3 regions of the Psychrobacillus sp. FSL H8-0510 genome follow, and region 3 is predicted to be linked to each of the others. Evidence: riboswitches for the same ligand, from Rfam matches in the RefSeq annotation. Region 3 holds a riboswitch; each other region holds the start of a gene.

Region 1 (3,157 bases), 2.1 Mb from region 3:
TCTGCATTACTGAATGAATTTCTTACTGCATCTATTGCATAATTAAGAATTGATAACACACCCGCATTTCCTAATGCCACTCCTATACTTTCGTTCTCTGGAAGATGAGTATCCATAATCTTTCTTACTTCTTTATAATAGTCTCCTTTAATAAGGATATATTCAGATTTTGCCTCTAAACCTGCTAATAACTCAGTTCGATTATGTGCTTCATAAGCTTCTATACCATTCACTTTGTACATAAAAATCCCCCTTTCAAGTGTCATAATAATAATTTACGAATATAAACAAACTAAAGTTCCGCTTTTTTCTAATTTTATTTATTCGACTAAACCGCTGCGTTAGTTTAAGTGTAACACTTTTAACATAGCGATTTATTTTAACAAAAATGCCGCCCATTAAATGAGGGGCATTTTCTATTTGTGTTAAAGCTGATTAGGTTTATCTTTTTTCTTTTCTACCGGATAAAACTGATTTGCTCCTGTTTCTTCATCAAACTTTCGCTGAAAATCCATACCAATAGTTTCTGCCAACACTAAATCTACTGTAATAACAGGATTTTCACCTTTCATAAAATGACCACCAAAAATATTGCCATATTGGTCACATATTGTCCCATGGAAATGTGTTTCAAACTGTCCATCTCTTTGACAGACAACTCCCGTCCCCTGCAAAAACTCGATTGGCCCCTCTTTGACAACGAGGTTATTGTACCCTACACCTATGGGTGAATCTTCGTTTGGTATCAAATAAACAAATCCACTTCTTTGAAAACTTCCAAAACAACTAAGAATTGTAGCAGAATTAATTCCATTCACTTTACACAATTCCTCTATTCCTTCTAGCAAATCAGTTCCATATACTAAACGCGCTCCTACTACCTTTCCTAGCTGACCAACTGCAAAGTTTGCTCTTACTTTTGACAACGCTTACACACCCTTTTTGTATAATTATTTATTTTTATTAAACATATACTATTTAGAATGTTATACGCAACTACAAAAAAAGTAGGTTGACTTTAATAAGTTGATGTAGTAAATTATATTTTATGAACTGTTGAAAAACTTAATAGCTGATATCTCTTATCAAGAGTAGCTGAGGGACTGGCCCTATGAAGCTCGGCAACCATCCACCTAATAATCTATGTGGAAAGGTGCTAAATCCAGCAAAACAATTTTGTTTTGATAGATAAGAGAGGACTAACGTATGTATGCGCCTCTCTTTCTTTTGAAAGAGGGGCTTTTATATTTATACAACGTTCTGAATAATTATTTGGAGGAATGGAAAATGAAGAAATTTGGATTTTTATTGTCAACGGTACTTTTATCTGGAGCTCTTGTAGCTTGTGGAGATGATGCAACTTCAGAAGCTAAAGCGATTAATGAGGACAAAATAGTAGTAGGTGTAACTGCTGGGCCACATGAACAAATTGTAGAAGTGGCTGCTAAAGTGGCTGCTAAGGACGGATTAGAAGTTAAGCTTAAAGTTTTCTCTGACTATATTTTACCTAATACAGCCTTATCGGAAGAGGATTTAGATGCAAATAGCTATCAGCATGAGCCATTCCTAGATACGTTTAACGAAGACCATGGCACAGATTTAGTTCCTGTAGGAAAAACGATATTAAATCCAATGGGTGTCTATTCAGACAAATATGATTCTATAGATGACCTGCCAGATGGAGCAACTTTTGGTTTACCAAACGATCCTACAAATGGCGCTCGTGCATTATATATTTTAGAAGAAAATGGCTTTATCAAAATTAAAAAAGATAAAAGAGAATCAGCAAGTATTTATGACATTGAAGAAAACCCAAAAAACCTAGAATTTATTGAACTAGAAGCTGCTCAAATCCCGAAACAACTGAGTGAAGTAGATGCAGCTGCCATCAATACAAACTTTGCACTTGAAGCAGGTATTAGTCCAAAAGAGGATTCCATATTACTAGAATCTTCCAATTCTCCTTACGTGAACTATATTGTAGTCCGTGCAGAAAACAAAGATGATCCGACAATCCAAAAGTTTATCAAAGCATATCAATCGGAAGAAGTTAAAAAATTCATCGAAGAAGAATTTAAAGGTTCAGTTTTACCTAGCTGGGACGAATAATGGAGTCATAAACGTTACCGACTTCGGTAGCGTTTTCTTTAAAAAGAAAGGAAGATCGTGAAATGATTGTATTAGAAAATGTCTCGAAAGAGTTTAATAGTAAAAGTGGAACTGTAAAGGCAGTAAAACAAGTCAATATACGGGTAAATCAAGGAGAAATCCACGGTGTTATAGGATATAGTGGTGCTGGAAAAAGCACACTAATACGTTGTGTAAATTTACTGGAAAAACCTACAGAAGGTAAAGTTTTCATAAACGGCGTCGAACTTACTTCCTTACCCCTCCCTAAATTGCGTAAAACTCGCAATAAAGTTGGCATGATTTTTCAAGGATTTAACCTACTTAAAACAGCAACGGTTTATGATAATATCGCCATTCCACTAAAGCTACTCGGCTATAACAAAGACGAGGTAAAAAAACGGGTGGAGCAATATTTAGACATAGTTGGTTTAACTGACAAGCATACAAATTATCCTAACCAGTTATCAGGCGGACAAAAGCAACGTGTTGCTATCGCTCGCGCACTTGCTCAGGAACCTGAAGTATTGCTTAGCGATGAAGCAACCAGTGCTCTGGATCCAGAAACAACTGATTCCATCTTAGATTTGCTACTAAAGATCAATCGTGAATTAGGAATTACTATACTCTTAATCACGCATGAAATGAATGTCATTCAAAAAATTTGCGATCATGTATATGTCATGGAAAATGGAGTTATCGTGGAACAGGATACAGCTATTAATCTATTTACGAAGCCTACCCACCCTACTACCAAAAAGTTTTTAAATACAATTAGCCAACGGAATTTATCCAATTCATTGATTGCTCAGTTGAATGTTACAGGCGCAGTCACTCGTTTAACATTTGTAGGGGAAAGTACTGGAAAACCGTTATTGGCAGAAGTTAGTCAAAAATTTAATGTTCAGCCAAACATTTTAACTGCTAATATTATCGAATTGAAGAATGGCATCGTCGGAAATATAGTCGTTCACTTAATTGGCGACAAAGAACAAGTGAAAAACGCTATTCACTATCTAGAAGCACAGGG
Region 2 (3,157 bases), 160 kb from region 3:
GCATCTCCGGCATCTAGTTTGACTGGATTATCTGGGTTGGTCTTGTTATATTCGTCAATTACCGTATATTGCGCATTGTTTGCTGCAATAGGAGCTAAAGAGTAGCCAGCAGAGGCAAAATCCTCTAATGATTTAATATGCTCATTTTCTTTTTTCAATACGAGACCGGCACTGCTTAGACCTAGGAAATCTTTAGGGGAAATAAACTTCTCTGTGCGTTCCTCTGTCCAAAATGCATTTTTTACACCTACTTGAAACTTACCTTGTTCTACTCCGATTAATAGATCATCGCTTGTCGTTCCTATATATTCAAATTCGTATTCAGGAAGTAGTTCATCTACTAATTTCATAACTTCTACATCGTATCCCGTAGCATTTCCTTTATCATCTAACCAAGAGATAGGCTTCGATGCCATGTCATAGGCAACTTTTACTTTTCGAACATCTCCATCTTCTGAAGTTGTTGAAGCCTTTCCAGAACTACATGCAGCTAAAATTGTCACGGAGGCTAACCCTATTGCAGCCAATTTAAAGTACTTATTCATATCTAATCTCCTCATTTCACTATTTTTTATTGTTATCTTCCTCTAACGCAGTCAGTGCAAGTTTTTTTATCGTCATATCATCCATAGGGGGATTATGGAGTCCTGCTCGAACATCGCGGTAATAACGTTGCAAGGGGTTTGTTCTTTGTAAGCTTTTGGCACCAACTAATCGCATCGCTTTGTCGACAATAGTGATTGCTGAATTAGTAACGATATGCTTTGCCACGCTTACTTCGTTGGTTAGAAGTTCTTTTGTAGATTCATTGTCATAAGCGGATGCAACTCCGTAAATGACGAGTCTAGCCTTCGTAAGCTCTAAATCTATTTCACCTAGTAGCTGCTGCACGTTTGGTAGCTGTGCAATAGAGCCATTCAAGCTATTGGGTGAATGGGTATTAGCAAAGTGGACTGCATAGTCTCTTGCAGCCTGTGCAATTCCAAGATAAGTTGCAGGTATATGAAGCAGCCAACCATTGATCTTCCCGCCACTAGCGAATTCAGGAAGCTCTACTAAATTGGATTTATGAACGGTTACATTGCTTAGTACTAAATCATTGCTGCTAGTTCCGCGCATGGAAACTACATCCCACGTTTCCTCAATGGAAAGCCCCTCCGTATCACGAGGTATAAGGAAAAAACCAATTCTTTCTTCTTCTTCAATCCAAGCAGATGTTAAAAAGTAGGATAGTACGGGGGAAGCGGTTGTGAATATTTTACATCCGTTTAGTACCCAAGAATCTCCCTTTTTAATAGCGGTAGTACCAGGTCTGCCACCTCGTGTTGGACTACCTGTTTGTGCTTCACTGACGGAACGATTTATGAGTGCACCATTTAATACTTCTGTAGCGAAAAAGTCTAATCTTTCCTGTGTCCATAATTTTTTTTCGTATAGTTCGCCTACTACACCTAAACTCCACCCTACCGATAAGGCAGTATTTGCATCAAAGCTAGCAAGAATTTCCTGTGAAAGAACCATATCGTAGACAGAAAAACCTTTGCCCCCATACGATTCCGGTAGAGTTAGACTTGCATAACCTAGTTTCAATAAATCCTCCACATTTTCTTTTGGGAAAATAGAATTCTCGTCAATATCTGCTGATTTACTTTTAAATTTGTCTTCTAATTCTTCCAAACGATTAATCCATTGCTGCTGTTTTTCTGTTTTGATGTATAAATTTATCACAGTTGCTATCTCCTTTAATTTAAATTATTCCGATTAGTTAAGTAGGTATTAAGAGGAAATAAAAAACCCATCTCAAAATGAGAAGAGTAAGTGGTTAAATAAATACTTATCTCTCAATTTCTTGCTGGAAGTAGCACCATACCATAGCTTTGGCGGTTGCTGAAGCATCATCGGACCAGTCCCTTCGCTTCTCTTAATAAGTAGTATGTAGTTGTTGAAATAATCTTACTACTTCATCTAGGTGAAGTCAATAGTAATTCATATTGCTTTAATAGGATTTAAATATGTAATTGAATTTATAGGTTTTTTAGAAAGTCATCCTGGGTATTAACAATAGGGAAGAGATAATTAGAGGAGGAATTTGTTTGGATAAGAAAGTAGCTGGAAATAGTAAAAATGAACAATTAGAAGAATTTCGAGTGGACGATCAAGGACAAGCAATGACTACAAATCAAGGACTTAAAGTTTCGGAGGATGAGTTTTCCCTTAAAGCAGGAGAACGAGGCCCTACTTTAATGGAAGACTTCCATTTTCGTGAAAAAATGACTCATTTTGATCATGAACGTATACCAGAAAGAGTAGTACATGCTAGAGGTTATGCGGCTCATGGGGAGTTTGAGGTATATGAATCTGCAAGTGAATTTACAAAAGCGAAGTTCTTGCAAACACCGGGTAAAAAGACTCCTGTATTCGTGAGGTTCTCCACTGTGGCAGGATCACGTGGTTCTGGAGAGTTAGCACGCGATGCTCGTGGCTTTGCAACGAAATTTTATACGGAAGAAGGAAATTATGATTTAGTAGCAAATAATATTCCTGTCTTTTTCATACAAGATGCTATTAAATTTCCAGACCTAATACATGCTTTAAAACCAGAGCCCCATAATGAAATTCCACAAGCTGCTAGTGCTCATGATACGTTTTGGGATTTTGTTGCCAACAATCAGGAGTCAGCACATATGGTCATGTGGACAATGTCTGATCGTGCCATTCCTCGTAGTTTCCGAATGATGGAAGGGTTCGGTGTAAATACATTCCGTTTCGTTAATGATGCGGGTAAATCCCATTTTGTGAAGTTTCATTGGAAGCCGTTGCTTGGTACCCACTCAGTTGTATGGGATGAAGCGCAAAAGATAAATGGGAAAGATCCAGACTTTCACCGTCGCGACCTATATGAGGCGATTGAGAATGGGGACTATCCAGAGTATGAATTCGGCGTACAACTTATCGCAGAGGAAGATGAGTTTAAATATGACTTTGATATTTTAGACCCTACTAAACTATGGCCTGAGGAAGAAATCCCAGTTAAAATTCTAGGGAAAATGACATTAAATCGCAATGTAGATAATGTATTTGCTGAAACCGAGCAAGTAGCATTCCATCCAGGGAGTGTTGTACCGGGAATTGATTTCTCTAATGATCCTCTACTTCA
Region 3 (3,157 bases):
GGTATTTCTGTTTTTGCTGTGTTATTAATTGCTTCCTTTTTCATTACTTCGGCAGATTCTGCCACTTTCGTTCTTGGTATGCAGTCGACCAACGGGTCACTGACTCCACCGAACAGAGTGAAGCTCGCTTGGGGAATCACATTATCCGTAATCGCTATTATTTTGTTATCCGTTAATGGATTAGCAGCATTACAAAATACAATTATTATTGCCGCCTTACCATTTTCATTCGTAATGTTACTTATGATTATTTCACTGTTTAAGGCTTTAAAAGCAGAAAGAAAATAATGAAAACAAATGAAATGCCAAGGGTTTATTCCCTTGGCATTTCATTTATGTTTAAAACTTTACTTTCTTTCTCATTATCAAATGAGACCCGAGAAAGAAAGTTATATTTTTACTCAGCTACAGTATTCTACAAATGAGTATGGAAAGTAGTCGAGATCTTACACGGATTAACTCCAAACTATGCTGTTCTTCTGTAAGCTTATTACCATGATGTCTAGAAGCAAATCTGCATTGCGGACTAATACTCAACTGCTCCAGCGGAACATATTGAGTTACTTCTGTGTTCAAAGAAGTCTAAAGCCCGCCAGTAAACTTTCTGGTCTTAACAAACTTCCTACATGGTCCGCTCGAAATGGAGCTTGAATAGCTGTTTGAACTGTCCATTTATCTCACTCCTTCTATGGTAAGATGGCAAATGATCGAACTGGGAATCCAGAGGCTTTTTCTGGCTTCGGGACGATATTGAAAATAATGGCTCCTGTTGCAGGGAGCTTATCTAAGTTCGTCAATAATTCTATTTGGTAAGTATCTTGTTCAAGCACATAATATTCTCCGTGTAATGCGCCGTTTTTTAGATAGTCAGCACTTGAATCAGTGTCGAATGTTTCATGTCCTATAGCTTTAATCTTTCGTTCTTGAAATAAAAACTTCAAAGCTTCTAATCCCCAACCCGGCGCGTGATTATTACCCGCTGCATCCTTATTGTTAAATTCCTTTTCGTCTGGCCAACGTTTACTCCAATCGGTTCTAAGAGCGACAAATGAGCCTTCTTCGATTTTTCCGTGGGCTTTTTCAAATGTGAAAATGTCATCCACCGATAAAGTAAAATCATTATCTTCAGCCGCTTCCTTTGACCGATCAATGACGACTAATGGTAATACCAATTCTTTCAATTCGAGTTCTTCTAAGTAACGCGTATCCCTTACAAAATGTATAGGTGCATCTATATGCGTGCCGTACTGTCCTGCAAATTGAAAGCTTTGTGCAAAGAATCCATCGTCATGATTAAACAATGTGTCGATTTCAGCTGCTTTAAAAGCAGCGAAATGTGGTGAATTAGCTCCAAATGTGTGTGTTAAATCTACCCACTGCTTTTCCTTCAATGTGTTGAATGCTTTTAGTAATTCCGATGACATATTGATTTCTCCCCCTATTTTTTATAGTTAAAATCAAATAAAACCCCTTCTTAGAAACAAGAAGAGGTTTACACGTCATCGGTGAATTAGTCTCTTCTTATCTTCAAGCATAACGCTTCTGGAATTAGCACAGTACAAATTTTTGCCTGTTGCTGAGGTATCATAGGGCCAAGTCCCTCCACCTCTCTTGATAAGAAAGTTGTTTTATTTGATTAATACCTAGTATACAAATAGAAATTACCTAAGTCAACCACTATTTTCATTTTATTTAGAATATACCATCTTTATTGGTGGAAGCATCATAATTTTCTTTTCATTTCCTCAGTTTTTTAGGTACATTAATAATATGAAGACTATGAGATAATATGAAAAGAGATAGTGATGAAAAGAGGGATATGTATGATCCATACGATTGGCATAACGACCGATCATGAAATAGTAAATGACTTTCCTATAGAAGATATAAAACGGAGAAAGTTTGAATGGTACTGGATTGACATTGCTGAGCCAACTAAAGAAGAAGAACTTTTACTTAGTTCTTTCTTTCATTTTCATCCACTGGCTATTGAGGATTGCTTACAAAGGCTACAGCGTCCTAAAGTGGACTATTATGATGGTTATAACTTCTTTGTTTTACATTCTTTCAATGAGGAAACATTAGAAGCAGAAGAGTTAGACATATTTGTTGGTCAAGACTATGTAGTGTCATTTCATTTCCATCCGATGCATGAAATGGAGCAAGCACGGGAGCGTATTAGACAAAATTCACAGGGCTGGGATAGAGGTGCTATCCATGCAACTTATAATATCATCGATAAAGTGGTGGATGCCTATTTTCCGATTGTCTATAAAATTGAAGGCTATTTAAATGCTGTAGAAGATAAGCTATCTTATGATATGCGCCATTTTTCTATGGATTCAGTGTTTGATCTTCGAGGAGATTTGTTACGTTTAAGACGTACAGTTATTCCTATGCGAGATTTACTTTATAGAATATTAAATTCAGAACGAATGAATTTACAGCAAACGGAACACACCTACTTTGCAGATATTTATGATCATTTAATACGACTGACGGAAATGATTGAATCTAATCGAGAGCTGACAGCTGATATACGTGATAGTCATATGTCGATAAACTCTAGTAGGATGAACCGTATCATGATGATCTTAACGATTGTATCAACTGTTTTTATACCCTTAACGTTCATTGTTGGAGTATACGGTATGAACTTTGCAAACATGCCTGAACTTGAGTGGAAATATAGTTATTTCGTAGTACTCGGTGCTATGGTCCTCATCGCTTTTTCTATGCTTAGTTGGTTCAAATACAAAGGGTGGTTTAATCTGTTTAAAGATTAATATAAGAGAATCCAGGTATAAAGGCGCCCGGTCCTTGAAGTGAAAACTGTTTCTTTCGTTTTCGAGGGACTTTGGACAAACGTCTTGCTATATGATTACCGATTGAATTTTTAGTGATATTGGTTGTGACTTGGTCACAACCAATATCACTTTTTTTCAGTAATCTTATGGCATTTATCTGCCCGTCGCCCTTCTACAACACTTAGAACTAGGTAAGTATGTTTAGAGAAAAGTATTACAGAGTAGTACCCCTAATTCAACAGACAATTTTATTACTATAATAGCTGCTTGTACTACTCATATCATCTAACCGAAAGGCTGCAATATCTTAAAGTTAAGTACTACACATTTGATTGCAGTCGAAGGTGGCA

What was found. Region 3 has a riboswitch for S-adenosylmethionine ahead of MHI40_RS18825 (cyclase family protein). Riboswitches for the same ligand answer to the same signal wherever they lie in the genome.
Region 1: linked by a shared signal. The riboswitch ahead of MHI40_RS07915 (MetQ/NlpA family ABC transporter substrate-binding protein) and the one ahead of MHI40_RS18825 (cyclase family protein) in region 3 are both predicted to bind S-adenosylmethionine.
Region 2: linked by a shared signal. The riboswitch ahead of MHI40_RS17920 (acyl-CoA dehydrogenase family protein) and the one ahead of MHI40_RS18825 (cyclase family protein) in region 3 are both predicted to bind S-adenosylmethionine.

Annotation. Positions count from the first base shown of each region.
Region 1 covers NZ_JBBOYZ010000001.1:1,623,775-1,626,931, reverse strand. The annotation lists gene MHI40_RS07925 (hypothetical protein) at 1-242, opposite strand, end outside; gene MHI40_RS07920 (PPC domain-containing DNA-binding protein) at 426-926, opposite strand; SAM riboswitch class I at 1,080-1,195, shown strand; gene MHI40_RS07915 (MetQ/NlpA family ABC transporter substrate-binding protein) at 1,288-2,109, shown strand; gene MHI40_RS07910 (methionine ABC transporter ATP-binding protein) at 2,172-3,157, shown strand, end outside.
Region 2 covers NZ_JBBOYZ010000001.1:3,530,179-3,533,335, reverse strand. The annotation lists gene MHI40_RS17925 (transporter substrate-binding domain-containing protein) at 1-545, opposite strand, end outside; gene MHI40_RS17920 (acyl-CoA dehydrogenase family protein) at 565-1,728, opposite strand; SAM riboswitch class I at 1,832-1,931, opposite strand; gene MHI40_RS17915 (catalase) at 2,094-3,157, shown strand, end outside.
Region 3 covers NZ_JBBOYZ010000001.1:3,688,938-3,692,094, forward strand. The annotation lists gene MHI40_RS18820 (BCCT family transporter) at 1-288, shown strand, start outside; gene MHI40_RS18825 (cyclase family protein) at 687-1,424, opposite strand; SAM riboswitch class I at 1,519-1,621, opposite strand; gene corA (magnesium/cobalt transporter CorA) at 1,824-2,786, shown strand.